Regions from separate parts of the Paenarthrobacter sp. YIM B13468 genome, predicted to be linked through region 2. Evidence: riboswitches for the same ligand, from Rfam matches in the RefSeq annotation. Region 2 holds a riboswitch; each other region holds the start of a gene.

Region 1 (10,354 bases), on a different contig from region 2:
CCGGCTGTGACGGCGGAGCCAACCTCAGGGAGGTCAACGTACACAATGTCACCCAGCGCGTCGGTGGCAACCTCGGAAATCCCGACGGACACCAGGTTCCCCTCCCCGCGGGAAACCCACTCGTGCTCGTCGGAGTACTGAAGTTCAGGCGCTACTTTGGGCATTCTGTTTCCTAACTATGGTTGGTCAAAAGCTGTGGCTGGGTTGGGTGGTGGGGCACCGAATTCCTCCGCGTGCTGCTCCTTCGTCGCTTTGACGCACGCTTCCGGAATCCGCTGCCCCACCACGCGGCCCTCGCGGGGCCAGCCTCCGGCAGCATGCGTCTAAGGGAGCATCGCATCCGCTCAGCGGGTCCATCTCCGACGGGGGCCACGCCGTCCGGGTCCCCTGGCCGAGCTTGCGAGGCGAGGGAGACGGTGGGGAGCATGCAGAGGAGGCGGGACTCGCCGGGCAAAAGGCGACTAACTAGCGAACTCGTTTGTAGAACGGCAGTGCTACGACTTCGAACGGCTCACTCTTGCCGCGCAGGTCGATGTCCAGCGGCGTACCAATCTCGGAGAATTCGACGTCGACGTACGCCAACGCTACCGGGTAACCCAGCGTGGGGCTGGGCTGGCCGGAGGTGACCTCGCCTACCACTGCCCCATCTTTGAGGACCGGGTAGTGGGAGCGTCCAGCGCGGCGCCCCAGGCCCTTGAGCCCCACGAGCTTGCGTCCGCTGGTAGAGCCGGCCCAATCAGCTTTGAGGGCAGCGAGTGCCTCCTTGCCAACGAAGTCGCCTTCCTTGGACAGCGCGACCACGGGACCGAGCCCTGCCGCGAACGGGTTTCCTTCGCGGGACAGCTCGTTGCCATAGAGGGGCATTCCGGCTTCCAAGCGCAGGGAGTCACGGGAAGCCAGTCCTGCCGGAACCAACTCGCCCTCTTCAGCTACCCCGGCAATGGCCTGCCACAGTGCTGCAGCGGACTCGTTGGCGACGAAGATTTCGAAGCCGTCTTCACCGGTGTATCCGGTGCGTGCCAGAAGCAGTTCCTGGGTGCCGCCGTCGAACGTGAACGGAACTTCAACCGCCGCGTAGTACTTGAGGTCGGTGACCAGGCCGTGCTGCTCCGCAGGGACGAGGCGCAGAAGGATCGCTTCGGCAAGCGGCCCCTGAACTGCAATCAGCGAGGTCTCCGCGGAAGCGTCTTCAACAACCACGTCAAAACCGGCGGCACGTTCCAGCAAGGCGGCGGCGACAACCACAGCGTTACCTGCGTTGGGCACAACGAGGAACTTCTCCGCACCGCGACGGTAAACAATCAGGTCGTCGATGATGCCGCCGTCTTCCTGACAGATCAGCGAGTATTTTGCCTTGCCCTCGGCCATAGCGGAAATCTTGCCGACGAGCGCATAGTCCAGGAACGCTGCCGCGTCCGGCCCGGTAACCCAGACTTCGCCCATGTGGGAGAGGTCGAACAAGCCGGCGGACTTGCGGACGGCGTGGTGCTCAGCAAGCTCGGAGGAGTACTTGAGCGGCATCTGCCAGCCGCCAAAGTCGGTGAAGGACACGCCGAGTTTCTTGTGTTCTTCGTAGAGCGCGGTGTAGTTCTCAGTCATGACCCGTCCTTAGTTTTCGAAGTCTTCGATCGGTGGGCAGGAGCAGACCAGATTGCGGTCCCCTGCAGCTCCATCGATGCGTCCCACCGGCGGGAAGTACTTGTCCTGCTTGAGGTGGTGGACCGGGAAGGCAGCCTGCTCACGCGGGTACGCCCGGTCCCAGTCAGAACTTACGACGGCGGCAGCCGTGTGGGGTGCCTTACGCAGCGGCGAGTTCTCAACAGTGAAGTCACCGTGGGCAACCTGATCGATTTCCTTGCGGATGGTGATCATGGCCTCGATGAAGCGGTCGATCTCCACGAGGTCCTCGGACTCCGTCGGTTCCACCATAAGGGTTCCGGCAACGGGGAACGCCAGCGTGGGAGCGTGGAAGCCGAAGTCGATGAGTCGCTTGGCAACGTCCTCGGCCGTGACGCCGGTCTTGGCCGTCAGTTCACGGAGGTCCAGGATGCATTCGTGAGCCACGAGTCCGCCCTCGCCGGTGTAGAGCACGGGGAAGTGCTCGTTGAGCCGGGAAGCAATGTAGTTCGCAGCCAGCAGCGCTGACTTGGTGGCTTCGGTGAGCCCCTGGCCGCCCATGAGCTTCACGTAAGCCCAGGAAATCGGCAGCACACCGGCCGAACCGAAACGGGAGGCCGAAATCGGGACGTCCTTGCCTTCGGTCCAGGAAGCAGCGTCACCCGGCATGAACGGCGCCAGATGTGCCTTGGCCGCGACCGGACCAACACCGGGTCCGCCACCGCCGTGCGGGATGCAGAACGTCTTGTGGAGGTTCAGGTGGGAGACGTCGCCGCCGAACTTGCCCGGCTGCGCGAGCCCAACGAGCGCGTTGAGGTTTGCACCGTCAATGTAGACCTGCCCGCCGGCTTCGTGGATAGCGTCGCAGACTTCCCGGACATCGGCGTCGTAAACACCGTGCGTGGACGGGTAGGTGATCATGATGGCCGAGAGGGCGTCCCGGTTGGCCTCGATTTTGGCCGCCAGATCGGCGTGATCGATGGTGCCATCAGCGGCCGTAGCCACCACGACAACCTTCATGCCGGCCAACACAGCCGAGGCTGCGTTGGTTCCGTGCGCGGAAGCAGGAATCAGGCAGACGTTGCGCTGCTCGTCGCCGCGGGACAGGTGGTAACCGCGGATCGCCAGCAGGCCCGCGAGCTCACCCTGGGAGCCGGCGTTCGGCTGGATGGAGACTTGGTCGTAACCAGTGATTTCGGTCAGCTGGGACTCAAGATCCGTGATCAGTTCACGCCAGCCCTCGGTCTGGGAATCCGGAGCGAAGGGGTGGATGGAGGCGAACTCCGGCCAGGAGATGGCTTCCATCTCGGCCGTGGCGTTCAGCTTCATGGTGCACGAGCCCAACGGAATCATGGTGCGGTCCAAGGCCAAGTCACGGTCCGAGAGTTTGCGGATGTAGCGCAGGAGCTGGGTTTCGGAGCGGTGCGTGTTGAATACCGGGTGCTGCATGAAGTCGCTCGAACGCTCAACGGAGGCCTCCAGTGCGAAGCCCTCCACGGCTTCGGTGACCGAAGCGCCGAAGACATCCAGGACGCCGCGAACAATCTCCGATGTAGTGGTCTCGTCGACAGAAATGCCCACGAGATCAGCGTCAATGCCGCGCAGGTTGATGCCCTTGGCCTCGGCAGCAGCTACGATTTCGGCAGCCTTGCCAGGAACGCGGACCGTAATGGTGTCAAAGAAGGATGTGTGGAGGACCTCGACGCCGGCAGCCTTCAGTGACGCAGCAAGGGTGCGGGCGTGACCGTGGGCCGTTTCTGCGATTGCCTTCAGGCCTTCGGGGCCGTGGTAGACGGCGTACATAGATGCGACGATGGCCAGCAACGCCTGCGCGGTACAAATGTTGGACGTGGCCTTCTCGCGGCGGATGTGCTGCTCGCGGGTCTGCAGCGCCAAGCGGTAGGCGGGGGCACCGGCGTCGTCCTTGGAAACGCCCACCAGACGGCCCGGCATGGAACGCTCGAGACCCTTCTGGACGGCCATGTACGCGGCGTGCGGGCCACCGAAGAACAGCGGAACGCCGAGGCGCTGGGCAGAACCGACGGCGATGTCAGCACCTTGCTCACCCGGAGGGGTGAGGAGCGTCAGGGAGAGCAGGTCTGCTGCGACCGTGACCAGTGCGCCGCGTTCCTTGGCCTCAGCAATCACAGAGGAGTGATCGAACACCCGGCCGGAAACACCGGGCTGCTGCAGGACGACGCCGTTGATGACGCCCTCAGGGAGGCCCAGCGAAAGGTCAGCGACCTCAACCTCGAAGCCGAGCGCCTCAGCGCGGCCCTTCACGATGGCGATGGTCTGGGGGAGGCAGTCGGCGTCCAGGACGGTCTTCCCGTCGTGGGCTTCCTTGTTCTTGTTGGCCCGGCGCATCATGAGGACGGCCTCTGCCACTGCCGTTGCTTCGTCCAGCAAGGAGGCGTTGGCGATCGGCAGGCCCACGAGGTCCTGGACCATGGTCTGGAAGTTCAGCAGAGCTTCCAGGCGGCCCTGCGAAATCTCGGGCTGGTAAGGCGTGTACGCCGTGTACCAGGCCGGGGATTCGAGGATGTTCCTGCGGATAACCGGCGGCGTGACGGTGTCGTAATAGCCCTGGCCGATCATCTGGACGGCAGTCTTGTTCTTGGACGCAAGCTTGCGCAGCTCGGCCAGCACCTCAACTTCGCTGAGCGCGTTTTCAAGGGTAAGGGCAACGTCCTGGCGGATGTCTTTGGGAACGGCCGTATCAACCAGCGAATCAACGGTGTCGTAGCCGACCGTCTTGAGCATGGTGTCAATGTCGGCCTGGCGGCGGGCGCCAATATGCCGATCGACGAAGGTGGTGGAGGCTGAACTAACCGTCACGAAGGAACTCCATTACTTGGGCGGCGTTTGGGTACGCCACAGCGGCTCGGGTTCCTCCCCGCTCTGTATTGGACCTGAGAGTTTCCGCGTGTTGCTTATACAACGATCGCTTGCACCTTCGGTGAGCACAGCATTTCTTCCGCGCCAACGGGCGCGGCAAAAGGCCTGCTACTTTCCAGAGTTGCCTCGCCGTGGCGGTGCGTGGGCCTGAGAGATTCCTGGGGAGGGTTTGCTCCTACGGCGCCCGCATCACTTGCTTGCAGGACTCTCCCGCCGCAGATCAAAGGCATATTCACTTGTTTGCGTGCCCCTGTAAAGACGCACCACAAGGCTCAATTGTCCTACGTCGGAGGCGTCGCCGCAAATGGATGGCCTGTTACTTGCGGAGCCGGTCCAGGACTCCCAACAGGATCTCGACGTCGGCCTCCCGCCCGACGTTACCGCCCTCCTGTCCGCCTTCGAACATGGCATTGAAATACAGGCCGTCACCCATATAACTGACGGCCTTGGCAACCTCCGGTCCCACATCCTCGGCCAGAACGTCCTGCCACTGTTGTTGAATGCCGGCAAACCTGCGACGCGTCTCCTCATGGGCGACTTCTGCCAGACGTGTGGCCGCCACGAACGCCCGGTCCATGGGGGTCCCGGCCCACAGGGAGGTCCGAATGAAGTAGGCAGCGCTGCCATCGGGCGCAGTCTTCATTTTTTCGATGTCTTCCTGGGCCAGACGATCCAATCGCTCCAGCAGGGCGCCGATCAGCGATTCCTTATTGGGAAAGTGATAGAGCAGCCCACCCTTGGACACCCCTGCTCGCTTAGCAACGGCGTCGAGTGTGGCAGCACGCTCCCCCACCTCAATAAGTAGGGCTTCGAAGGCATCCAAGACTGAATCCCTGGCAACTGGTTTTCGTGGCATGCGTCCATCATTCCCTAAAGGCTTACGGTGATTCCATTTGAAACTGTACCGTCTGGACGGTACAGTAATGACATGTTCACGCCGTCCTCAACGCAAGCACCCCGTTCCGCTTACCCCGCCACGGGCAAGGCAGCACCGTGGCGCGACTGGACGGCACTGGCACTCCTGATGTTTCCGGTGCTGCTGGTTGCCGTCGACAACACCGCCCTCACGTTCGCCCTGCCCGAAATTGCCCGCTCCTTGGATGTGGGTGGCGTGCAGCTCCTGTGGATCATTGACGCGTACCCGCTCGTGTTGGCGGCGCTGCTGGTTTCCATGGGCAACCTTGGGGACAGGATCGGACGACGGCGGCTGCTCCTGATCGGCAGCACAGGCTTCGCTGCGGTTTCGGCTGCTACGGCGTTCGCTCCCTCCGCGGAATGGCTGATTGCCGGCCGCGCTGCACTTGGCGTGTTCGGCGCCATGTTGATGCCTTCAACCCTGTCCTTGATCCGGAACATCTTTGCTGATCCGAACCGCCGGCGGCTCGCGATCGCCGTCTGGGCCGCCGGTTTCTCCGGTGGTGCCGCCCTTGGTCCGATCTTTGGTGGTTGGCTGGTGGAACACTTCTGGTGGGGCGCCGTCTTCCTGGTGGCGACCTTCCTTCTCCTTCCCCTCCTCGCCTTCGGCAGGGTCCTCATTCCCGAATCCAAGGACGCAGACCCGGGCCGTGTAGACGTGCCCAGTATCGCGCTGTCCGTGATCGCGATGGCTCCCTTCGTGTACGGGATCAAAGAATTCGCTGTCCACGGATTCGGGGCGTCGGCAGCGGCCTTCATGGTCTTCGGCCTGGTGATGGGCATTCTGTTTGTCCGTCGCCAGCGGCAACTCGAGAACCCGATGCTGGATGTCCGCCTGTTCAGCAACAAGGTGTTCAGCACTGCGATCGTTGCCAACGTCCTGTCCTTGTTTTCCATGACGGGCTTCATCTACTTCTTCGCCCAGCACCTGCAGCTGGTAGAAGGCCAGTCCCCCATGGAAGCGGGCATCGCAATGATTCCGGCGCTCCTGGCAACGGTCGTCGCCGGCCTGGTGGTGGTCCCGCTGGTAAAGCGCGTCCGGCCAGGATTCGTGGTGGCCGGCGGACTTACCCTCAGCGCTGCGGGCTACTTGGTGGTAGCTGCGGGTGATCACAGCAGCGGACCTGTGTTCCTCTTGTCAGCTTTGACGATTCTGGCCGTCGGCGTGGGTGCAGCGGACGCCATCTCCAACGACCTCATCCTTGGCTCGGTGCCGGCCGACAAATCCGGAGCGGCGTCCGCAATTTCCGAGACTGGCTACGAGCTGGGTTCGCTCCTGGGAACGGCCGTGCTGGGCTCTATCCTCACCGCGTCCTACCAGCACAACCTTGTCGTCCCGGAGGGCTTGTCCGCGCAGGCGGCCGGGAAATCGGGAGAAACGCTGGCCGGTGCAGTGGATGCTGCCGCCACACTACCCGCTCCGCTGTCCGATGCCCTGACAACCGCCGCACGGGTAGCCTTCGAATCCGGCGTCCACATCACTGCGGCGATTGGGCTGGTACTGATGGCTTGCGCGGCAGTGCTCGCCGCCGTCGTGCTCCGCCGGGTTCCCAAGGCGCACTAAAAGGTGTGCCGTCTTCGGAAATCAGTGGCCGTCAGTAGGTGCAGCCTTGCCATCTACGGCGGCCACCAGCTGGTCAATCCGGTCCAGGGCATCGCTGAGCCGACCAACCATAGCCCACAATTCAGGGTGCTTTTCCTTGATTTCATCAAGGGTCGCCCCTGCGGACCTGAGCGATCCGAGATCAAAGCTCACGTTGGTTCGGGCTCCTGCGATGGCGGCCCTGAGGGCTCCAAACCCGACCACTACGTCGGCAATGAGCGCTGGATTCCCGTTGGTGGCCAGCCACCCCAGGTCCTCAATGGCTTCTATGGCATGGTCCCCGAGCACAGCGGACGCCTTGGCAGCATCGACGGATGCACGGTGGATTGCTTCCTCCCGCTCCGGGCCAGGATCAAGCCTGAAGGCCGCACCGAAAGCCTTTGATGCCGTTGCGTCGTCGTCAGCCAGCTTCAGGGCGGTTTCGCGGAGGGAGCGGGCCCGGGCGTGCAGATCGGCCAACTGCTGCCCGGGCGCCTCCGTATAGCCAGCAACCATGGAGGCCAAGGATGCGGCAATGGCCAGCATTACGCCGGTTCCTGCGCCTCCACCAGGTGATCCGCTGGACTCTGCCAGAGCCTTGGTCCAATCCTCAACTGTTGAGCCTTGGGTCGTGATCTCTTGTGAAGATTCCATGCAACCAAGTTTGCCTGAAGCGCACACGTGTGGGTCGGCGTCGTTGTCTGATCACGTGGATACACTGGCCAGACCCTGCGGCGTCGACCTGTTAAGGAAAATTCCTCATGAGCATTGACCTTGAAGCCCTCTACCGTGACCTCCACTCGAACCCGGAGCTTTCCTTCCAAGAGGTCAGAACAGCCGGGATCATCAGCGGACACCTTGAGGGCTTGGGGCTTCTGGTCCACCGCTCCGTGGGGAAAACAGGGGTTGTCGGAGTCCTGGACAATGGCCCCGGACCCGTGGTGATGCTTCGTGCCGACATGGACGCGTTGCCCGTCCAAGAGGCCACCGGGTTGGACTACGCAAGCACGGCAGTCGGCGTCGATCATGAAGGCCGTGAGGTGCCGATCATGCATGCGTGCGGGCACGACGTACATGTCAGCTGCCTCCTCGGAGCCGTGGAAGCGTTGGCCGCAAAGCGGCAGGACTGGCAGGGCACCCTGATCGCAGTCTTCCAGCCAGCCGAAGAATGGGGTGGCGGTGCCCAGGCCATGGTGGCGGGTGGGCTCTTTGACCTGGTCCCCAAGCCGGACGTGGTCCTGGGCCAGCACGTCGCGCCCTTTCCTGTTGGATGGTTCGGCATCCGTCCCGGCGTGGCCATGGCCTCAGCGGATTCCCTCAATGTGACGTTGCATGGGCGCGGCGGCCACGGCTCCAGGCCTGAAACCACCATTGATCCAGTGCTCATGGCCGCGGCAACCACCATGCGCCTGCAAGGAGTGGTGTCCCGGGAACTCGCCGCAAGCGATTCTGCGGTAGTTACGGTTGGGCAAATCCATTCCGGAACAAAGAACAACATCATTCCCGAGACCGCAACGCTTGGCCTCAGTATCCGATCCTTCAGCGAGCCCACACGGGAGAAAGTCCTGAACTCGATCGAGCGCATCGTTCGAAGTGAAGCTGCCGCCTCAGGCTCCCTCAAGGAACCCGACTTCCACTATGAGGAGCGCTTCCCCCTAACGGTCAATGATGAATCGGCCGCCGGAAGGATCGCTTCAGCGTTTCGCGATAGGTTTGGCGCCGCGAGGATCATAGACCCCGGCCCCGTCTCGGGCAGTGAAGACGTCGGGGAACTCGCGACGGCGGCCGGCGCGCCGCTCGTCTTTTGGTTCCTGGGCGGGATCGAGGCCACGCACTTCAAGGACTGGGCGACCACGGGCCGCCTCCCGGAGGACGTTCCGTCGAACCACTCGCCCTACTTTGCCCCGATCATCCAGCCAACACTGGCCCTTGGCACGGAAGCACTGGTCACGGGCGCCCTCGAATTCCTGGACGTCCCTAAGCAGGCAGCAGGAAACCCCGCATAACGGGCAATTCACCGCCGCGCGCGGTGAATTGCCTTAAAACGGGGTTCTGCCCAGACCGACGCCTAGACTCTTTCGCGAATGCGGTCGACCTTCGGTTCTGAAACCTCAAATTCCCTGCGGCGACGGGCCAGGAAAGTCCACAACGTTCCTTCTGTCTGCGGGCTCTTTTCGGCAGGGGCCTCAGGTGCCTGATCCTTGCTGGTCTCAGGCTTGTGCATCTCGGGCGTACGCACGGAGTCCTTCTTCGTGCGCCTCTCATAGCCCTCATAGTACGAGTAGCACATACCCAACCTCCTTAGTGGCTGTCCTTTAATCGTCCTCGCACCCGGACCGTAAGTCGACTGCTAATTAATGCAACTCACCGTGAAACAAGGCCTTCAACGCGGCTGGCCGCCGTCGCTACCGCCAGCCTGGTTTCAGCCATCATGAGATCCGCATTGATGACTGCACCGGACATGTTTCCCGCCGCCGCGGCAGCCACTACCTGGCCCATGGGATCGGTGACGTTGCCCGCTACCCAAACGCCCGGCACTGATGTGGTTCCCCCTGGGGCAGCCGCTTCAAAATGAAGTCCCACTCCCTGGGGATGTTCCACTGGCTCAATGCCCAAGGATTCGAGCACCCTCGAACGCGCCTCCATGCGTGGACCAGCCACCACCGCTTCAACGGGTATCACCGTCCCGGATTCCAGGACGACGCCGCTCAGAGCGTCGTCAGTGACTTCCAATGAGCGGACCTTGCCTTCCACCACGCTAATGGATCTGGCCGCCAGTTGTTCCCACTGCTCTTCAGTCGGTTCAACGACGTCGTTCAGGAACAGCGTGACGTTGGGGCTCCACTGCCGGAACAGCAGGGCCTGGTGCAAGGCCATCGGTACAGACCCCAGGACGCCGATCGCCTTGTTCCGCACTTCCCAACCATGGCAGTACGGGCAGTGCAGGACGTCCCTGCCCCAGCGTTCCCGGATGCCCTTCACGTCCGGCAGGATGTCCGTCAGGCCCGTGGCCACCAGTATTCGGCGCGCCCCTACCGTCCGACCGTCCGCCAGGTCCACCTCAAAGGCGGGCTCGGAAGCATTGGTGGGATCCGGCGTCGGACGCGCCGCCACAGCCAGCCCCGAAACGATGTGGCCGCCGTAGTGCAGAACTTCAGCCCGGCCAAGCGCCAAGAGTTCCCGGGGGCTGAGCCCGTCCCGGGAAAGGAAGCCGTGGACTCCTCCGGCAGGGGCGTTCCGTGGCTCCCCGCCGTCGATGACCAGAACGGACCGCAACGCCCTACCCAGCGTGACCGCGGCACTTAACCCAGCTGCGCCACCTCCCACAATGACGACGTCGTA
Region 2 (10,354 bases):
TGGGTGCTGGTGGCCAGTGCCCCGGCAATCTGCTGCTTGTCGATATCGCCCTGGTTGCCCAGGGCCAGGCCCTGCTCCCACAGCGGATCTCCGAAGGCGTTGATGGTGGTGCCGGCAAGGGCCCGTGCGCGACGCCCGGCTTTGTCGGTACCCGTGATCGCCGAGAGTCCGGACATGTCCATCAGGACTCCACCGGTTTGCACCAGCGGGGAGGACGAGTGCCCCGAGCCGACCGCCCGCACAGGCAGGCCTTCGCGGATTGCGAAACGGACGGCGTCGAGCGCTTCTTGTTCGTTCCTTGGCCGGACGGTGAAGGCCGGTGTCGCGCTCTGGTTCCCGCCCCAGTTGGTCCAGGTGATGTCTGTTCCAAAGGGTGCCGTGGGAGTTGCGGCGCGGGGAAGGTCTTTGGTGGTCATTGCTAAGCTCCGTTGCTTGTTTGAAGGCCTACGCGCCGTGGTTGATCATGACGTGCTTGGTGCGCGAGTAATCATCCAGGGCGTAGAGCGAGAGGTCCCGGCCATAGCCTGAGCCCTTGAATCCGCCCCACGGTACCTCACAGGCAAGGACCAGGTGCGCATTCACCCAGACGGTGCCGAAGTCCAACTGCTTGGGAATCCGCAAGGAGAGGCTGGAGTCCTTGGTCCATACCGAGGCCGACAGGCCGTACGGGCTTTCGTTGGCCCGCGTGACTGCTTCTTCGGTGGTGCTGAAGGTCTCCACAGTGACCACGGGGCCGAAGATTTCATGGGTGGCGATGTGCGCGCCGGCAGGGACGTTGCTGATGACTGTTGGCTCGATGAAATAGCCTGGGCCCTCCAGCGCCGAGCCGCCAATCGCGATGTGCAGGCCGGCGGTGCGCGCTTCAGCAAGGGCTTCCTTGACGCGTTCGAAGTGTGGCCGGGAAATCATAGGGCCGATTTCGACGTCGTCCCCGGCTTCTGGAGCGCCCACTACCAGCGTCCCGACTTCGCGGACCAGGTGCTCGGTGAATTCTTCGGCTACGGACTCATGGACCAGGACACGGCAGGCGGCGCCACAGTCCTGGCCGGCATTCCAGAAACCGGCATTCCGGACACCAGCGGCGGCGGCGCGGAGATCGGCGTCGCGAAAGACAACCACAGGGGCCTTGCCACCGAGCTCCAAGTGGACACGCTTCACAGATTTTGCTGCAGTTTCCGCAACGGCTTGGCCACTGACGACGCTGCCCGTCAGGGCGACCAAAGCAATCGATGGGTGCTCCGAAAGCCGCTGTCCCACAGTGCGGCCCTGGCCGGTGACCACGTTGAGGATCCCGTCCGGGATGCGTCCGGCAAGCAGTTCCGCCAGCTTCAGGGTGGACAACGGCGTCTGCTCGGAGGGCTTGAGGACGATGCTGTTGCCTGCGGCGAGAATTGGTGCGATCTTCCAGGCGGCCATCAGCAGCGGATAGTTCCAGGGAGTGATGACGCCGACGACGCCCACGGGTTCACGGAGGATCACGGAGGTGTGGTCGGTTGCGTAGTCGCCGCCGGCCATGGACGTGAGCGTGCGGGAAGCGCCGGCCATGAAACGGAAGGTATCGATGGTGCTGGTGACATCATCCTCGGCAACGGCCTGCGGCTTGCCGGTGTTGGCGGACTCGATGACCTCGAAGGCCTCGCGGTTCGCCTCAATGATGTTGGCGATCAGGTTCAGGACATCGGCGCGTTCCTTGGGTGTGGTGGCTCCCCAGGACTTTTGGGCGACGACGGCGGCCTCAACGGCGGCGTCGACGTCGACGGCGGTGCCGGCCTGGACGGACGCGATGACCTGTTCAGTAGAGGGGTCCACAACATCGATGACCTGGTTGGAGGAACCGGGAACGAATGATCCGTTGATGAAATGCCCAGTGGGAGGCAGGGGCATTATGCCGGCGGAAGCGTGGTCAGTGGAGGAGCGTCGAACGGTGAACTGTTCGGTCTGGGTGGTGGTCATGGTGATTCGCTTTCAGATGAGGTCTGCGGTGAGTGCAGTGGAACGGTGGGAAGCCGCTTGAGCCTTGTTCCGGAACACGCGGGCTGCGAAGTAGTAGAGGGGAGCAACCACCACCAGGCCGACGAGCCAGGAGATGTCTACGCCGCCCAACGCGGCGGCCATGGGGCCGGTGTAGATTGCGGTTGCCGAGAAGGGGACCTGGATGAGGGCGCCTGCCAGGTAGGAGCCGATGGCGACCCAATTGAACCGCCCGTACACGCCGCCGTCGCGCTTGAAGAAGTCCTCAACCCGGTAGTCGCCGTGCCGCAGCAGGTAGTAGTCCACCAGGTTGATGGCTGTCCAAGGGACCAGGACGTACATCAGGAAGGAGAGGAAATTGGTGTAGAAGAGGATGAAGTTGTCGCGGGCGAACAACGCGATGGAGACAGCGAGAACGAAGAGGATGACTGCCGCGATGCTGCGGGTCTTGGCACGTGGCAACCAGGACGGCTTGAATGTTTGGCCGATGGTCAGGGTGCACAGGACGCCGCAGTACAGGTTCATGGCGTTCGAGGCCGCGACACCCAGGCAGAAGATTCCCACGATGATCAGGGTCCAGGGCTGCAGCAACGCCCCCAGGCTGCCAACGATTTCAACGTTGTCGGCGCTCATGGCCATGGCGAGCGTGCCCACCAAGGCGCCCAGGATCATGGGGAACAACGTTCCCAGGACGCAGCCCGAGTAGGAAGCCCAGAACGCCGGTGCTGATCCCGTGCCCTGCGGCATGTAGCGGGAGTAATCGGAGACGTAGGGTGCGTATGCCAGTTGCCACAGGGCCGAGACGGAGATGGTCCCCATGAAGCCAACCCAGTTGAAGTTGCCCTGCTCAAGGAAGCTGCTGGGAAGGCCGTGGACCACGAGTATCCAGCCGAAGGCCAGCAACAATGCCAGGCCCGCTGCAACACTGAGGATCCGGGCATAAGCGTGGATAAGCCGGTATCCGAAAATCGTGGCGATAACGCTGACCACGCCGATGATGATGATGCCGGCATCCACGCTGATGCCCGGGCTGACGGCGGCCATTGCTTCCCCACCGAACACGAGGTTCGCGGCGAAGAAGCCGACGTACATGACCACCACGATGACCACGATCAACAGGGCGCCGAAGGAACCGAACTGGCCGCGGGTCTGGATCATCTGGGCTACGCCAAGCTGGGGACCTTGGGCCGAGTGCAGCGCCATGAAGATGCCGCCCACCAGGTTGCCAATGATGATGCCTACCAGTGCAGGCACGAAACCGAGGCCGAACACCGTGGTGGCGAGCCCGCCGGTCACGATGGTCATGATCATGATGTTGGAACCGAACCAGATGGTGAACAGGTCGCGGGCCTTGCCGTGGCGCTCGTTCACCGGGATCGGCTGGATGGTTTTGTCCTCGAGGCGCGGTACTTCCTGGGTGGCCAAGGGCGTTTTCATGACATTGTCCGGGATGTAGAAGCCAGTTCAAGGACAGCAGAGTCTGTGGCTTTGCTGCGGTTCACCATCAGGCCGAGCAGGTCGAAGACGAGAGTAGCGGCGGCGACGGTTGTGATGTCCGCATGGTCGTAGGCCGGAGCGACCTCCACGACGTCGGCGCCCACAATGTTGATGCCGTTCAGTCCGCGGAGCAGGGCGAGGAGCTCGCGGGAGTGGAGCCCGCCCATCTCCGGGGTGCCGGTCCCAGGTGCGAACGCGGGGTCCAGGACGTCGATGTCGATGGACACGTAGACCGGGGTGTCGCCGAGCCTGTCCTTCACCTGCTGGATTGCGGCCGGGACGCCGATGACATCCAGGTCCGAGCAGCGGATGATCTGGAACCCGAACTCGTGGTCCCTGAGGAAGTCGTTGCGGTCATAGACCGGGCCGCGGATCCCTACATGCATTGACTTGTCCTCCACAAGCAGGCCCTCCTCGAACGCCCGCCGGAAAATGGTTCCGTGGGTGATGGGCTGGTCAAAGTAGGTGTCCCACGTGTCCAGGTGTGCGTCGAAGTGCAGCAAAGCCACCGGGCCATGGACCTTGTTCAGCGCCCGCAGCATGGGCAAAGCAATGGTGTGGTCGCCACCGATCGAGATCAGCCGCTTGTCTTCACTGATCAGGGGCAACGCCTGCTCCTCGATCTCACGGACTGCGCGGGTGATGTCATAGGGAGTGCAAGCGATGTCGCCGGCGTCCACAACCTGGGCTTCGTAAACGGGTTCGACGTCGAGCTCCGGGTGGTAGCCAGGGCGCAGGAGGCGTGAGGCCTCGCGAACCGCGGCAGGACCGAAACGGGCGCCTGGCCGGAAGGAGGTTCCGCCGTCGAACGGGACACCGACGATCGCAATGTCGTAGTCCGGAACCCGGTCGATTTGGGGGAGGCGGGCGAAGGTGCCGAGGCCTGCATACCGGGGGACTTTGGTTGCGTCGACAGGGCCGATGGGCTTGTGGATTGTCATTGCCGGATCCTTGGTGTGAGGGGTGCTCGCCATTGAGCGGGAAGTAAGTAATTCCATTCTTGGTGACGCGGGTCACGGCGAATAGCGGTACATTGACTACAAATGGCCGAGGCGCTTAGACGAATGTCTAAATGGTCCGAAACGGCCCCCGGAATCATAGAGTCAGGACCCCATCCGATGGCAATCACGGTCGCCGAGCTCGTAGCTGAACCCCAACTCGGGCTCACCCTCCTTGCCGGCGACACAGGGCGCGACAACCGGATCACCTGGGCGCACACTTCGGACCTGCCCAGACTGTGGGAATGGGTCACCGGCGGCGAGCTCATGATGACCAATGGACTCTCGATTCCCGCGGACGCCGAGGGACAAGTGGCGCTCGCAGAGGCCCTCATGGACAGCGGGGCAAGCGCCTTGGCGATCGGCGAAAAGATGCACGCACCCCCGCTGACGCAGGAGTTCCTGGCGGCCTGCGACCGGCTGCCGCTGCCGCTGATCAACATCCCGTACCCGCTGCCCTTCATCGCGATCGCCCGCTCGGTTGCCGAATCCTCCCTGCTCGAAGAGTCCCGGCGCCTGCGCCAGACAGCCAGGGTCTACGACCTTCTCCGCACGGCCGGAGCCTCCGAGGACCATTGGCAAAGCCTGGTCCAACGGCTTGCCACCGAACTGGACGCTGAACTGTTCGTGGTGGACCGCCGCTGCCTCCATCCCTGGCACCCCGAGGGCCAGCGGCTCCCGGAGTTCCTCGCGGATGAATGGGCTCCGCTTTCCGGGCAGGTGTCCTTGGCTGGCAAGAATTTCCAGTGGCACCGGATCCGGGGCCGGCACGTGCTGACCATGGACATCCCGACGCACGCCAACGCCCTGCTCGTGGTGCTGCCACACAGCGAACCGCACCCGGACGCCGTCGTACTCCTGCACGCCGCAACCGTGCTGGGACTGCAGCTCTCGCGCATCGTTTTGTCGCTTGAAGGGCGGCATCGGCTGGCCGGCGAGTTCCTGCTGCAGGCTATGGATGGCCGACTGGGCGCGGCCGAGATGGAGAGCCGGCTGTCAACTTTTGGGGTTCCGCCCCAAGACTTCCTGCTCGCATCCATGTCAGCGAACGCTTCCACCACAACGAACGACGGCGACAAGCTGGCGAACGTGCACATCGAACTGTGGCGGCACGGGGTTGCGTCGGCGTCGTTGAAGCGGAATAGCAGGCTGCACGTGGTGGTCCCCGCTGATGTGCCTGACGACATCCTGGTTCATTGCGCCGGGGCAGATGCCGCGATTGGAATCAGCGCTCCGGCGGGTGTGGCGGGCATTCAGCGCGCGCTGCAGGAGTCCCTTTGGGCGCTCGGATCGGCCCGGGCGAACAAGCTCGACCTGGCCCGCTACGCGCAGGGGCCATCCTGGCTCGGGCTGACCGGTTTTGAGGAAGGAACTGCGCTGGTCAGGCGTCTGCTGGGCCCGATTTTCGATTACGAGCAGAGCCAGGAAGGCGATCTCCTGGTCACGCTGAGGACCTATTTGGACTCGCAGCGTTCCTGGCAAAAGACTGCCGCTGCCCTGTTCGCGCACCGGCAAACCATCATCTACAGGATCCGGAAAATCGGCGAATTGACGGGGCTGGACATGGGTGAAACCTCCACGGTTGCCCAGCTGTGGTTCGCGCTCCAGATCCACGAGGCGATGCATCGGTAGGTATCCCTTGCTTGCGCTTTTTCGAAATGACCAGCTATGGTGTGAAGCGTGTCACCCATGGTGACGCAACGCTTTTGATCTGCGGCGGGAGAGTCCTGCCGGTACATCCAGTCAGGCGCCGTAGGAGCAAATCCTCCCCAGGAATCTCTCAGGCACATGTACCGCCGCGGTTAGGCAACTCTGGAAAGCAGTCCGGGCAACCGGGCTCACCGACGGTGCAAGCAGGCAACCATTCCTGCGGAATCTCTCAGGTCCAATACAGAGTGGGGAGGAACCCACATTCATCGTGGCGCTCAGTGGGCGCCTGAATCATGGAGTTCCTCTTGACTGTTCAATCAACCCCCACCGCTTTCGCGGACCGGCATATCGGCGCCCGACGCCAATCCGACGTTGACACCATGCTCAAGGCCATCGGCTACGACTCCGTAGACGGCCTGGTAGATGTTGCGGTCCCCGATTCCATCCGCCAGGACACTGCCCTGAAGTTGCAGGACGCCCTCACCGAGGTGCAGGTCCTCGCCGAGCTCCGCAAGCTGGCTTCCAAGAACAAGACCGCCGTCCAGATGATCGGCCAGGGCTACTACGACACCGTGACGCCCCCGGTCATCCGCCGCAACATCCTCGAATCCCCGGCCTGGTACACCGCCTACACGCCGTACCAGCCCGAGATTTCGCAGGGCCGCCTCGAAGCTCTCCTGAACTTCCAGACCATGGTCCAGGACCTCACGGGGCTGCCGGTAGCCAACGCTTCGCTGCTGGATGAAGCCACTGCCGTGGCTGAGGCCGTGCTGCTGATGCGTCGCGCCAACAAGTCCAAAACCGCGAAGGACGGCAAGACCGTCCTGGACGCCGACCTCCTCCCGCAGACCATCGCGATCGTGAAGGGCCGCGCCGAAGCGCTGGGCTTCGAAGTGGAGATTGCCGAACTTTCGGCGGGCCTTCCCGACGGCGACATCAACGGCATCGTCCTGCAGCAACCCGGCGTTTCGGGCCACGTGTTTGACCACTCCTCTGTGATCGCTGAGGCCAAGGAACGCGGTGCCCTGGTCACTGTGGCTGCCGACCTTTTGGCGCTCACCCTCATCACGCCCCCGGGCGAACAGGGCGCCGACATCGCGGTCGGAACTGCCCAGCGCTTTGGTGTTCCGCTGTTCTTCGGTGGCCCGCACGCCGCATACATGGCAGTCCGCGAAGGCATGGAGCGCACGCTTCCGGGCCGCATCGTGGGCGTCTCCAAGGACAATGCCGGCGTCCCCGCTTACCGGCTAGCGCTCCAGACCCGCGAGCAGCACATCCGCCGCGAGAAGGCCACGTCCAACATCTGCACTGCCCAGGCATTGCTCGCCATCGTGGCCTCGATGTACGCGGTTTACCACGGTCCGGAAGGACTGAAGGCAATCGCCGAAACCGTCCATGGCCACGCCCGCACACTGGCCACTGCCCTCAAGACCGCCGGCCGCGAACTCGTGTCCGAATCCTTCTTCGACACTCTGACGGTCCGCGTACCCGGCAAGGCTGGCAAAGTCATCGCCGCCGCCGAAGCCCGCGGTATCAACCTGCGTCGCATCGATGCCGACACGGTTGGCGTTTCCCTCGATGAAACCACGACGCCGGAGGTCCTCTCCGCGGTAGCCGTCGCCTTCGGTGCCGGCCCGGTGAAGGACGCTTCAGGGTTTGAGCTGCCGTCCTCCGTTCTGCGCACCTCGGATTTCCTGCAGCACCCGGTGTTCAACACGCACCGTTCCGAGACGCAGCTGTTGCGCTATATCCGCAAGCTGTCCGACCGCGACCTCGCCTTGGACCGCACCATGATCCCGCTGGGTTCCTGCACCATGAAGCTGAACGCCACGGCTGAAATGGAAGCAATTTCCTGGCCTGAGTTCGCCTCCATCCACCCGTTCGCTCCGGATCACCAGACGGCTGGTTGGCGCGAGCTCATTGAAGGACTGGAAGCCGACCTCACTGAGATCACCGGTTACGATCAGGTCTCCATCCAGCCGAACGCCGGCTCCCAGGGTGAGCTCGCGGGCCTCCTGGCCATCCGCGGCTACCACCTGTCGCGCGGGGATGAGCAGCGCAACGTGTGCCTGATCCCTGCTTCTGCGCACGGCACCAACGCAGCCTCGGCTGTGCTGGCCGGCATGAAGGTTGTCGTGGTGGCTACGGCCGCTGATGGCACCATCGATCACGCGGACCTGACTGCGAAGATCGAAGCCAACCGCGAGGCGCTCTCCTGCATCATGATCACCTACCCGTCCACGCACGGTGTTTACGACGCCGACGTGCGGGAAGTGTGCGACGCCGTCCACGAGGCCGGTGGCCAGGTGTACGTTGACGGTGCAAACCTCAACGCGCTCGTTGGGCTGGCCCAGCCGGGCAAGTTCGGCGGCGACGTATCGCACCTGAACCTGCACAAGACGTTCTGCATCCCGCACGGCGGTGGCGGACCGGGTGTTGGTCCGGTCGCGGCCAAGGCACATCTGGCGCCGTTCATGCCCGGGGACGCGAACAACGTTTCATCTGAAGGTGGCGTGGCCATCTCGGCATCCCGCTACGGTTCCGCCGGTGTGCTCCCCATTTCCTGGGCTTACGTGAAGCTCATGGGTGACCAGGGACTCACCGAAGCGACCAAGTCTGCGCTGCTCGCGGCCAACTACGTCGCCTCCCGCTTGGACGAGCACTTCCCGGTCCTGTACACGGGCGAAGGCGGACTGGTTGCCCACGAGTGCATCCTGGACCTCCGCGAACTGACTACCCGCACGGGCGTTACAGCTGAGGACGTTGCCAAGCGCCTCATCGACTTCGGCTTCCACGCTCCCACGCTGGCGTTCCCCGTTGCGGGCACTTTGATGGTGGAGCCGACGGAGTCCGAGGACCTGGTTGAGATCGACCGCTTCATTGAAGCCATGATCACCATCCGTGCCGAAATCGAGCAGGTGGCCGCCGGAGATTTCACTGTCGAGAATTCGCCCCTGCGCAACGCACCGCACACGGCTGCCGCCGTCGTGAGTTCTGACTGGGACCGCGACTACTCGCGTGAGCAGGCAGCGTTCCCTGTCCACCAGCTGAAGCACGACAAGTACTTCCCGCCGGTCGGCCGCGTTGACGGTGCCGCTGGGGACCGCAACCTGGTGTGCTCCTGCCCGCCCCTCGAAGCATTTGAAAACTAAGGACTGGTCATGACTGAGAACTACACAGCCCTGTACGAGCAACACAAAAAGGCCGGCGCGTCCTTCACGGATTTCGGCGGCTGGCAGATGCCCCTGAAGTACGAGTCCGAGCTTGCTGAGCACCACGCCGTCCGCAAGTCCGCCGGCCTGTTCGACCTCTCCCACATGGGCGAGGTCTGGGTTACCGGACCGGACGCGGCAGCGTTCCTGGACTTCGCGCTGGCGGGCAAGTTGTCCGCGATCGCCGTGGGCAAGGCCAAATACTCGCTGATCTGCAACGCCGACGGCGGCATCATCGACGACCTCATCACCTACCGTCGCCCTTCTCCCGAAGAAGGCGTGGATCAGTACCTCGTGGTCCCAAACGCGGGCAACGCCAAGGTAGTTGCTGCAGCATTGCTGGAGCGGGCGGCCGGGTTCGACGTCGTGGTTGACGACGCGTCGGCTGAGACGTCGCTGATTGCGGTCCAGGGTCCGAACGCGGAAGCCATTTTGCTGACCTTGGTTCCCGCTGAGCAACACGCCCTGGTGACGGAACTGAAGTACTACGCGGCCGTTGAAGTCTCCATTAACGGGCAGGATCTGTTGCTTGCACGCACCGGCTACACCGGCGAAGACGGCTTCGAGATCTACATCCCCAACCTTGATGCAGCCGGCCTGTGGGAAGCACTCCTCGAGGTCGGCGAAGGTCACGGCCTCATCCCCGCGGGCCTTGCGGCACGTGACTCCCTGCGACTCGAAGCTGGAATGCCGCTCTACGGCAACGAGCTCTCCCGCTACGTGAACGCCTACGCCGCAGGACTTGGCCCGGTGGTTTCCCTGGCCAAGGAAAGCGACTTCATCGGCAAGGAAGCCCTGGCTGCTATCAAGGCTGCCGGCGTTGGTTCGACCATCGGCCAAAAGCTCGTCGGCCTCAAAGGTGCAGGCCGCCGCGCAGCACGCGCCCACTACTCGGTCCTCAAGGACGGCTCACTCATCGGCGAAGTCACCTCCGGCCAGCCGAGCCCGACGCTCGGTTACCCGATCGCCCTGGCGTATGTCGACGTCGAGCACTCAGAGCCGGGCACGATCGTCGACGTGGACCTC
Region 3 (10,354 bases), on a different contig from region 2:
GTCGAACTCGCGGTGACGGTTGGCATCGCCGCCGTCGGGGGACAGCGAAACCATCGCGAAGCGGTACATGTCCCCGTCCAAAGGACGGAGGAACCCAGCTCCATGGAACACCCACTCGACGCCTTCTGCGGCGGCGAGGGCATCGATGTCCAGCAGCACGTCCCATTCGGGTGCCTCGGAAACGTAGCTCTCCCACGTGGTCCGCCGCCAAAGGCCCTTGGGGTGCTCCTGGTCCTTCCAGAAGTTGTAGTAGTAATCACCGCGCTTGTTCACCATGGCAATCCGGTCCGTGGAATCCAGGACCTCCAGAATGCCGGCTTCAACCGCTGCGTACTCTGCGTCCTCCAGCAAATCCTCGGTTCGTGCGTTTTGTTCGCCGACCCAGGCCAGCTGTTCTTCGCCGTGAATGTCCTCCAACCACACGTTCTCATCCGTGGGCTCGGGCGCGATGGTCGCAGCGTGGCGAGGCCCGGACTTGGTTTCCAGATCCGTGTCATTGTCAGGAAGGGGCGTCTGATCAGCTTCTGTGGTGGTCATCGCCCCATACAAGCAACACTTTTCAACTGGAAGCAAGTCACAGGAAGTTAGGCTTGAGCGTGGCTAAATCGCAAATCAATCGTGTTGCCCTTATTGGGGCCGGCCCCCGGGGCACGAGTGTCCTTGAGCGGCTGCTCGCGAATTGGGCTGCAGGGGCCAACAGCCGTGCGAACCGGGCCGATGCAGGGTGGAGCGCACTGCACATCCATGTTGTAGATCCTTTCCCACCGGCATCCGGCCATGTGTGGCAGCCGGAGCAGTCCAGGCTGTACCTGATGAACACACAGGCGTTCTATCCGACGCTCATCCCTGAAGATCCCAAGCTTGCGCAGCCCCTCGCGGGCGGTTCCTTCGACCAGTGGCGCGCCGCCCGGCGTCGTGATGGAAAGGGCCTGAACGACGCCGAAAAGGCGGAGTTGGCCACGCTCGAGTCCCACGATTTTCCGAGCCGGGCCCTATATGGAAGGTATCTGCGGCAGACTTTGGCGGAGCTGCTTCGGCGAATGCCCGACGGCGTGGAGGTCACCTTCCATGAAACGACCGCCGTAGCGGCGCGCCCGGTCCCGGCAAGCTCAGGCACCACAGGCGGGCAAGCGTTCGACGTCGAACTGGCCGACGGCACTACGCTCACCGTCGGCTCGGTGGTCCTCGCGCTGGGGCACGTCGAGTCCCGTTTGAATCCGGAGCAGCGTGCGTTCCAACGGGCCGCCGACGAGCACGGCCTCCTCTATTTCCCGCCTGCACCGCCGGCCGACGTCGACTGGCAGCGGGTGCCGGACAACGAGCCCGTCCTGGTGCGTGGGATGGGACTGAATTTCTTCGATGTCATGGGCCAGCTGACCGAGGGCCGCGGAGGCAAGTTCGTCGAAGCCGGCGTACCGGGAGCCGGAGTTCTCGAGTACCGGCCCTCAGGCAGGGAACCCAAGATCATCGCAGCATCCCGGCGCGGAACCCCGTACCGGGCCAAGGCTGGTTTGGCAGGGTATTACCCCAGCAGCATCACCATGAGTTACCTGACCGAGGCAGCAGTGGACCGCTTCAGGGCAGCCGGCATCCAGCCAGGATTCGACCATGACCTTTGGCCGCTCCTGCATCGTGACGCCTTGTGGGCTTACTACTCCACCCTGGCAAGGTCGCAGCCCGCCGCCATTCGCGATGCAGCGCAGTTCCTCGCGGACCTTGAGGATGCCTTGCAGCCCCACGCGCACACCACTGCCAAATGGGAAAGTGACGTCGCCGCCCTCGTGGACAAGCACGTGGTTGCCTCCCGCCGACTCAATGTCCGCGGGCTCGCTGCGCCGTTGGCTGGCCGGACGTTCGCGTCCCGCCGGGAGTTGGACCTGGCGATAACGGCCTACCTTGACGACGACGCGCGGCGCTCTGCCCTCGGGGAAGCCGACCCCGTGAAGATGGCCATCGGAGCCCTCCACAGAGGCAGGGCGATCCTCAAGTCTGTCGTCGCGGACGGCGGAATCACGGACGAATCGTGGGTCGCTGAACTGCGGGGATGGTTCGAATCGTTTGTTGAAGGCCTTGCAAGCGGAGCCCCAGCACTGCGTTCTGAGCAGTTGGCAGCTTTGGCGCGTGCCGGCGTCGTTGGTTTCGTTGGACCCGATCCCAAGTTCAGCGTGGATAGAAGCGCCAAGGTTTTCCGGGCGGTCTCGCCTTGGGTTCACGATGGACCTGTGGAGGCACCCACTTTGATTGAAGCGATGTCGCCAGCCAACCGAGTAGGCATCAATATTTCCCCGCTCCTGGAACAACTCATGGCCGACGGCCTTGTGCGAACCAAAATCATGATGAGTGCCGAGGGCACGCCAGTGCAGACAACCGGACTGGATGTGGAACCGCACCCGTACCGGCCTGTGGCGTCCAACGGCTCTGTGACGCAGGGGATGTATGTTTTGGGCCTGCAATTGTCCGCGACCCAGTGGGGAACAGCGATTGCTGCGGAGGCGCGTCCGGCAACCGGGAAGGCTTACGCCAGTGGCCAGCGAACCTTGCGGGATGCCGACGAAATCGCTCGTAGCATTCTGGGCAGTTAGCTGCCTTCGTTTGCGGTGAGTCCAACGCTTCGCTAGTGTGTGAGCTGCATCACCGGCAAAGTGGTGCGCGCTTTTGATCTGCGGCGGGAGAGTCCTGCCGGTACATCCCGTCAGGCGCCGTAGGAGCAAACCCTCCCCAGGAATCTCTCAGGCCCATGTACCGCCGCGGCGAGGCAACTCTGGAAAGCAGTCCGGGCATCCGGGCTCACCGAAGGTGCAAGCAGGCCCACTCCTGCGGAAACTCTCAGGTCCACGACAGAGCGGGGAGGAACCCGAATCATCGTGGCACCCAGTGCCGCCTGAACAATGGAGTTCCTCTTGACGATTCAGCGCCCACCATCCTCCGACTCGCATCGAGCAGACTCACCACACCTCGAACGGCAGCTCAGTAACCGGCACATCCAGCTGATCGCGATAGGCGGTGCAATTGGCACGGGCCTGTTCATGGGCTCGGGAAAGACAATTTCTGCCGCTGGTCCGTCTGTCATTTTCGTGTACATGATCATCGGCTTCATGCTGTTCTTCGTCATGCGCGCCATGGGCGAGTTGCTCCTGAGCAACCTGAACTACAAATCCTTCAGCGACTTCGCAGCGGACCTGCTGGGTCCCTGGGCAGGGTTCTTCACCGGCTGGACCTACTGGTTCTGCTGGGTCATTACCGGCATCGCTGACGTCATCGCGATCGCCGGGTACTCCAAGGAGCTCTGGCCTTCCCTTCCGCTCTGGGTACCCGGATTGATCACCATCGGTATCCTGCTGCTCCTGAACCTGGCTACGGTGAAAGCATTCGGCGAGACCGAGTTCTGGTTCGCCCTCATCAAGATCGTCGCTATCGCGGCCCTCATCATCGTCGGCCTGTTCATGATTTTCAGCGGCTTCCAGTCCGACGCCGGACCGGCCAGCTTCACCAACCTGTGGAGCCACGGTGGCTTCTTCCCCAACGAATTCATGGGCTTCGTCGCCGGTTTCCAGATCGCCGTCTTCGCTTTCGTCGGCATTGAACTGGTAGGCACCACGGCCGCCGAGGCCAAGGACCCGGAGAAGAACCTGCCCAAGGCCATCAACTCGATCCCGATCCGCGTGCTGCTCTTCTATGTGGGCGCCCTCATCATCCTGATGTCCGTCACCCCGTGGACCCAGTTCGCGGCTGGACACAGCCCCTTCATTGCCATGTTCTCCCTGGCCGGACTGGGTGCTGCCGCCACCATCGTCAACCTGGTGGTGCTCAGTTCTGCGATGTCCTCCGCCAACTCCGGCATCTACTCCACGTCCCGCATGGTTTACGGACTGGCTAAGGAAGGCGACGCCCCAGCTGTGTTCGGCGCGCTCTCAGGACGCAAAGTACCCCGCAACGCCCTGTTCCTTTCCTGCGTCCTGCTGCTGTCCGGCGTCGTTCTCATGTACGCAGGGCAGGACATCGGCAAGGCGTTCGACATGGTGACCACCGTGTCAGCTGTCTGCTTCGTGTTCGTATGGTCCATCATCCTGGCCAGCTACCTGGCGTTCCGCAAGCGGCGGCCACACCTGCATGATTCTTCGGCGTTCAAAATGCCCGGCGGCGTGGTGATGGTGTGGGTGGTCTTCGCATTCTTTGCCTTCGTGCTCTGGACCCTGACCACGCAGCCGGACACTTTTGCTGCGCTGCTGGCTACGCCGCTGTGGTTCGTGATTCTGGGGGTGGCCTGGTCCATCCTGCGTCGTCGGCCCGCGCATCTGGTTCGCTACGAGGAGTTCCAAGCGGAGCTTGAGAAAGACGCCAAGCGAGCGGAAGAGCCCGAGCTCGCAAAGAAGTAGCTGCCAAACCCCAGGGGGCACCTCACGATTCATCACCGTGAGGTGCCCCCTGGGGCAGCCTAAGGAAAGGGGCTGTTTAGCCCCTCAGGCACTTCTGATACTCCAGCCACGCCCACGTGTAGCGGAGCCAGCCCACGAGGTCGTACCACGTAGACGGTTTGACCGGCGGAGTGCACTGCGGCGGGTTGGGCCCGCTATCAGCTACCTGAACACTGGCCTTCACCACGGTTCCACTCTCGACGGCGGTCAGCACCAAGGTGCCGGTACCTGCAGCTGCCGCAGCGGGAACCTTGAGGTCCACCGTGGCTGCTCCTGCCGTTACTGGAACCGATCCAAGCGGCACTGCTGCGCCCTTGCTGTCCACGAAGATCGCATTGAGGGTGTTGTTGGCCGGGCTGCCGATCGAGGTGAGATTCAGCTTGGAGATAGCGAGTGTCATGGGCTCACCTGCTTTGACCTCTGTGGCGGTGGTGTTAACCACGGCAACTGACCGGCGCGCGAAGTCCGGAGACACGGGGTTGTGCTCACGCAGGTACTTGATCCACGCATCGCGGTCCACCAGACAGGTGTCCTTCGTGTTGGTGCCTTCCTTGAAGATCCGGAAGTTGTCGCCTCCCGTTGCCAGGAAGCTGAAGGTCCCAATTCTGTATTGCTTCGCCGGGTCCATCACGGTCCCGTTCACCCAGATGCCGGTGATGCGGTCCCCTGCAGGGCGGCCGGCGTCATAGGTGTAGTTGACGTTCTTGGAGAGTCCCAGCTGCTGGTAGGGGCGGCTGGGAACAGTTCCGTCAACGTTGGTCTGCCACTGCTGCTCAAGAAGGGTCTTGAACTGGGCGCCAGTGAGGGATGTAGTCCACAGGTTGTTCACGAACGGCAGGACCGCATTCGCCTCGGCGTAGGTGATGGTGCCGTCCGGGGCGTAGTAGAGCTCGTTGCGCAGGCCGCCGGGGTTTACGACGCCAATCTCCGCCCCGCCCAGTTCGGGCGCCTTGAGCGTGTCCACCAGGGAGTCCGCTACCAGGTTTCCGAGGGTGGATTCGCTCGCGCGGTCGTCCCGCTTGGGGGCACCTCCAAGCGGATCCGGCGTGAAGGCGGTGGTGATATCAGCTGTCACTGCGCCAACAGGCTGGTTCCCTATCACGGCGGCCTCGGCCAGTGCCTTATCCACGATCGCCTTTACCGTCGCCACCCGGGGATACGCGGCAGCCAGGCTTTCTGAAGTCTCCGTGGTCCGGTCCACGACGGCGGCCTTATAGCCCGTCACGGATTTCGTAGCGGTATCGACCGTGAGAGTCACGCTTCCCACGTTTTCGCCGTAGTTGCCGGTCTGCACAATGGGACGGGTTTTGCCGGTGGGTTGGCCGTTGGCATCCAGCAAGGGTGCGTCCCAGGCATACTCCTTGTGGGTGTGTCCGGTAAAGATGGCGGCCACGTCAGGGCTGGTCTCGTTGACGAGCTTGGCGAACGGTCCGCCGGCTGCGACTTCCTGCTCCAGGGTGGCACCCTCCGGTGTGCCCGATGCTGCGCCGTCGTGGTTCTCCACAATGATCAGGTCCGCCGCGTTCTCCGACTTGATCTTGGCGGCTACGCGGTTAATGGCTTCAACAGGGTCCCCGAATTCGAGATCCGTGATTCCCGCCGGGGTCACCAACGACGGAACTTCCTGCGTGACGGTGCCGATGACGGCCACCCGCAGGCCGTTCATATCCAGGACCTTGTACTCCGGCAGTACCGGAGTCTTGGTGCCCTTCTGGTAAACGTTCGCGCCCAGGTAGGCAAACTTCGCGTTGGTACCATCGGCGATGACGCGATCGCGCAGGTCCTGCCACCCGCCGTCGAACTCGTGGTTACCTACTGCGGAAGCCCGAAGCTCCAGCGCGTTCAGGACATCGATGGTTGGTTGGTCCTTCGCAACCGAGGAAGCGAAAAGTGAAGCGCCGATGTTGTCCCCGGCAGAAATGAAGGCTGTTGCGCCGGGGGCGGCCGCAGCGCGGAGCTTCTCCACAGTGCCGGCGAAGAGGACGGTGTTGGAGTCGATCCGGCCGTGGAAGTCGTTGATGCCCAGGAACTGCAGGTCAACAGTGGCCGGCATATCCGATCCTAAGTTCATGCCCACCACCACAGGATCGTGGTCGCTGGCACGGAACTCGTCCCCTGCATAGTAGTTGGTCACATTGTTGTTATACCTGCTGTATTCCAGCGCCACGGACTCCACAGAGTTGATGTTCCAAATGTCGGTTCCCGTGACTATCCCGGCCGCTGCCGGGGAAGCAAGGATGTGGTCCAGCGAGCCCACCATGCCACCGAAGAGGTAGGAATGCTTGCCGGTACCAGCTTCGAGGTCTGCGTAGCCTGCGCCGGTGAGGACATTGATGGGGTCTTCCTTGGCATAGGCGTTGAAGTCGCCGATCAGGAAGACCTTGTCCGTGCCGTTGGAGGCTTGGAGGTCCTTGGAGAAGGCGAGGAGTGATTCAGCCTGCTTTGTGCGGGCAATGTTCGAGGCGCCCTGGCCCTTGTCCGTGTCGTCCGGGGTGGCAGCGGAACCCTTGGACTTGAAGTGGTTTACGATCGCGATGAACTTCTTGTCTTCGTCCGCGCCGACCGGCTTGAAGACCTGCGCGAGCGGTTTGCGGGCGCTTGCAAAGGCCACGGTGTCGTTGTGGATGATTGACTCCCCGACCGGCTCGGCTACCGCCTTCTTGTAAATGAACGCGGTGCGGATCATATCCTCATCGCTTGGAGGGGGAGCGTTTGCGGGTGTCCGCACGTAGTCCCATACGCCCGGCGCCTTCACGTTGAGGGCGTCCACGAGCTTGGACAGGGCGTCGTCACGGTTCTTGCCGAACTGGGCGGAGTTCTCTATTTCCTCAAGGGATACGACGTCCGCACCGGCCTTGGTTACCGCAGCGACGATCTTGTTCTGCTGGCGTTGGAGGTTTTCAGCATTGGCAGCGCCGCGGGCATTGCAACCTTCCTTGACCGTGATCGGATTCCCGTCCCGGTCGGTGTAAAAAATGCAGCCGCTGAGCTGATCGCCGGTGGTTGTGAAGTAGTTCAGCACATTGAAGGAGGCAAGCTTTAGGTTTCCGCCGACGTCAGCGGGGCCGTCCGGGCGGGAGGCGGAGAAACTTGCAGGCTGCACAGTGTCCGCATTCGTGGGAGTCAGCGCTGTAAGGGGCTGGAATTTCCACGAATTATTGCCGTAGCCCAGGATCACATCGGTCCGGAACCGGGCGGGGGAGCCTACCCGAACAGGATCGGATGTAGTCAAGTAAGGGAGCTGCTGGGCCTTGGTGGTGGCGTCCTTGAGGAAGTTGGTGGATGCGCCGTCGTCGAGCTTGATGGCACGGAGGGCGTTCTCTGCCACCACGCCGGCATATTCTGCCGAACCATAGGTCGCGACCGCCGTCGGCTGCACTAACGGCGATGTCCCGGCCGCGAGGCCGATTTCGCCATACTGGCTCAGCGAATAGTTGTCTGTCACGGTGTAAGGGCCTTGTGGGGCGACGAGCATGCCCTCAAGGGCTTCGCGCGCCGCCTCGTTGGCGGGCATCTCGAATGCAGTGGGCTTTACCTCCGGCGCAGCTTCGCTCAGTTTCTGTAGGCCGGCAGCCTCAACCGTGAGCTGTGTCTGGTTGGCGAACTCGCTGACCACCCCCGTGAGTTCCACGTAGTCGCCGGGCTGCACCGTTCCCGTCGTCGCGGTGGAGTAGATGAACAAAGCGTCCGACGCCGTCCTGGCCGCCCCTGCATCCTCCCCGCCGCTTCCCGGGGTCTGGACGTAGTAGCCGTTGAAACCGCCCGTAGCGTACACGGCAGTTACTTTGCCACGGGTGGTTACGGTGCTGCCGACGAGCGGACTTGCCGTGCTGGTTCCCTGGATTTCGGCGATCGTCTTGAACCCGGGGGCCGGCTCGGGTTCAGTGGGCGGAGTTCCGCCGGCGGACGCCGTGGGCGTGATGGTGGCGCTCAAGCTGAAGTCGGCAGCATTGGAGCCGGTATCCACACCGTTGCTCCGATTGAGGCTTCTGACGTCAGTGTTGCCCGTGGGCGCAGTTGCTGCCGAAGTTTCGAAAGTGTTTGATGCGCCGTAGCCCAGGAGATCCGCTATGGCGGCATTGTCCGTCACTGAGCCCACGCCGAGCGGAGAAACTGCGTTGCTCTGCTTCGCCAGGACCAACGTGCCGGCAGTTCCACCCGGGTTCAAGGTTCCGGTGGCCTGCAGATCCGGGGTGGGCAGGGCGGGTGCCGTGGAGGTGCCGCTGTTCGTAGCCCCTTGGATCAGGTAATAGCCCTTGGCCGGGATGCTGCCGGTGAGGGGAGTGATTCCCGTGGGCGCTCCCGTGGCGGTTGCAGACCGGTACTGTAGCGACCACCCTGCCAGGCTGACGGAAGTGTCCGAGGAGTTGTAGAGCTCTACGAACTTGTTCTTGAAAGCAGAGCCGCTGCTGCCTCCGCTTAGATAGGCCTCATTGATGATTACTGCGGAGTTGCCGGGCGGCGATCCAGGATCGTCGGCGGCAATTGCGGGAACGGCTGTCAGCGGGGCAGCAAGTAAACCAACCGAAAGGGCTGCTCCAGCTGCTGTTTTCCAGTGTTTTTTGTGCATCCGCTCTAACTTTCATTAGGGGCCCTGTGGGGCTCTTTGGACTACGCCCGCTTTCTTGTGAAGTGGGCGATATGCCGGAAGTTACTCCGGGTAAACCTGGGTATCGGGCATAGCAGAACACGTCGGAATGAACAGGAAGTGGACCAGTGGTGGATGGAGGACGCCCGGATCCTGCCGGCTGCCTCGGGTCAGGAGACAGCCGCAGGAACCGGAGGTGCACGGGTTAGCTGGCAGGCGCCATGCTTTGGATCACCTTGAAGGCGGCACCTGTAGGGTCCGACAACGTGGCCAGCCGTCCAAAGGGGGTATCTTCTGCTGCCTGCAGGACGGTAGCGCCCAGAGTTACGGCCCGTTCCACTGTGGCGTCAGTATCGTCCACCGCGAAGTACACGCTCCACATGGACGGAACCTGGTCCGGGAGGAAACCGGCAGCGTCCATAATGCCGGCCTTGGCATCGTCACCAGCGCCCAACGTGGTGTAGCGGAACTCGGGCGTATCGCTCATGACGGCAGTTTCCCAACCGAAGACGCTCTGGTAGAAGCTGACTGCTGACTCGTAGTCCTTCGCGAGTAGTTCGTGCCATGCCGGGGCGCCGGATTCGGCAGCCACCTCATAACCCTTCATTTCACCGAACTGCCAGGCCCCGATTGCAGCTCCTGAAGAGTCGCCATACATGGCCATGCTGCCCTGTTCAGGAACTTCCATGGGCTCCAGGAGGACTTGGCCACCATGGGCGGCAGCTGCCTCAGTGGTGGCTTTGATGTCGTCCGTGCGCAGGTACGTCGACCACACATCAGGCATGGCACCCATGTCTGCCTGTTTCTGCATGATGCCCGCAACCATGCGTCCATCTTTGGAAGCTGTGATGTAGCCGCCGTACTTCTCCTGGTCGCCCGTCTCGTAAGTCCAGCCAAAGAGTGCGCTGTAGAAGGACTTGGCTTTTTCCGTATCGGATGTCATCAAATCAATCCAGCACGGGGCGCCGGGGGTGATGTCAGGCGTAGGCATAAGTGAGGCTCCTGTGTTCGTTCCGCGGCGGAAGCTACGGCTGTTTATGGGCGGTTGCGAGGACAAGCAGAACACTATGCGGGGGCTATGACAGTTTCAATGATTTTCTGGGTGTCAGTTCTCAGATCCGGATGGCAGCCCAACTTCTGGCCCGGTTTGAAGCCCGAGATGCCCCGGGTGTTAAGCCAAAAATGCCCCGGGTTCGTAGACCCGGGGCATTTGCTGGCGGAAGGTAAGGGATTTGAACCCTTGGTACGGGGTTACCGCACACTGGTTTTCAAGACCAGCTCCTTAGGCCGCTCGGACAACCTTCCCTGCCTAGTAGTGTTTCATAGGGAGTTGGCTGTTCCAAAACATCAC

The links. A riboswitch is a leader RNA that binds a small molecule or an ion and turns the genes downstream of it on or off. The one in region 2 is predicted to bind glycine.
Region 1: linked by a shared signal. The riboswitch ahead of gcvP (aminomethyl-transferring glycine dehydrogenase) and the one ahead of gcvP (aminomethyl-transferring glycine dehydrogenase) in region 2 are both predicted to bind glycine.
Region 3: linked by a shared signal. The riboswitch ahead of cycA (D-serine/D-alanine/glycine transporter) and the one ahead of gcvP (aminomethyl-transferring glycine dehydrogenase) in region 2 are both predicted to bind glycine.

What each region holds. Positions count from the first base shown of each region.
Region 1 covers NZ_JBHZPI010000030.1:60,179-70,532, reverse strand. The annotation lists gene gcvH (glycine cleavage system protein GcvH) at 1-164, opposite strand, end outside; gene gcvT (glycine cleavage system aminomethyltransferase GcvT) at 466-1,599, opposite strand; gene gcvP (aminomethyl-transferring glycine dehydrogenase) at 1,609-4,455, opposite strand; glycine riboswitch at 4,641-4,738, opposite strand; gene ACFX4T_RS22955 (TetR/AcrR family transcriptional regulator) at 4,832-5,371, opposite strand; gene ACFX4T_RS22950 (MFS transporter) at 5,444-6,994, shown strand; gene ACFX4T_RS22945 (cyclodeaminase/cyclohydrolase family protein) at 7,016-7,666, opposite strand; gene ACFX4T_RS22940 (amidohydrolase) at 7,774-9,018, shown strand; gene ACFX4T_RS22935 (hypothetical protein) at 9,081-9,302, opposite strand; gene ACFX4T_RS22930 (NAD(P)/FAD-dependent oxidoreductase) at 9,377-10,354, opposite strand, start outside.
Region 2 covers NZ_JBHZPI010000038.1:20,726-31,079, forward strand. The annotation lists gene ACFX4T_RS24575 (D-arabinono-1,4-lactone oxidase) at 1-416, opposite strand, end outside; gene ACFX4T_RS24580 (aldehyde dehydrogenase family protein) at 445-1,953, opposite strand; gene ACFX4T_RS24585 (purine-cytosine permease family protein) at 1,966-3,408, opposite strand; gene speB (agmatinase) at 3,405-4,409, opposite strand; gene ACFX4T_RS24595 (PucR family transcriptional regulator) at 4,587-6,098, shown strand; glycine riboswitch at 6,174-6,272, shown strand; gene gcvP (aminomethyl-transferring glycine dehydrogenase) at 6,422-9,268, shown strand; gene gcvT (glycine cleavage system aminomethyltransferase GcvT) at 9,278-10,354, shown strand, end outside.
Region 3 covers NZ_JBHZPI010000028.1:62,426-72,779, reverse strand. The annotation lists gene ACFX4T_RS22295 (prolyl oligopeptidase family protein) at 1-537, opposite strand, end outside; gene ACFX4T_RS22290 (FAD/NAD(P)-binding protein) at 597-2,582, shown strand; glycine riboswitch at 2,657-2,755, shown strand; gene cycA (D-serine/D-alanine/glycine transporter) at 2,889-4,376, shown strand; gene ACFX4T_RS22280 (ExeM/NucH family extracellular endonuclease) at 4,453-8,985, opposite strand; gene ACFX4T_RS22275 (VOC family protein) at 9,209-9,994, opposite strand; tRNA gene ACFX4T_RS22270 (tRNA-Ser) at 10,218-10,308, opposite strand.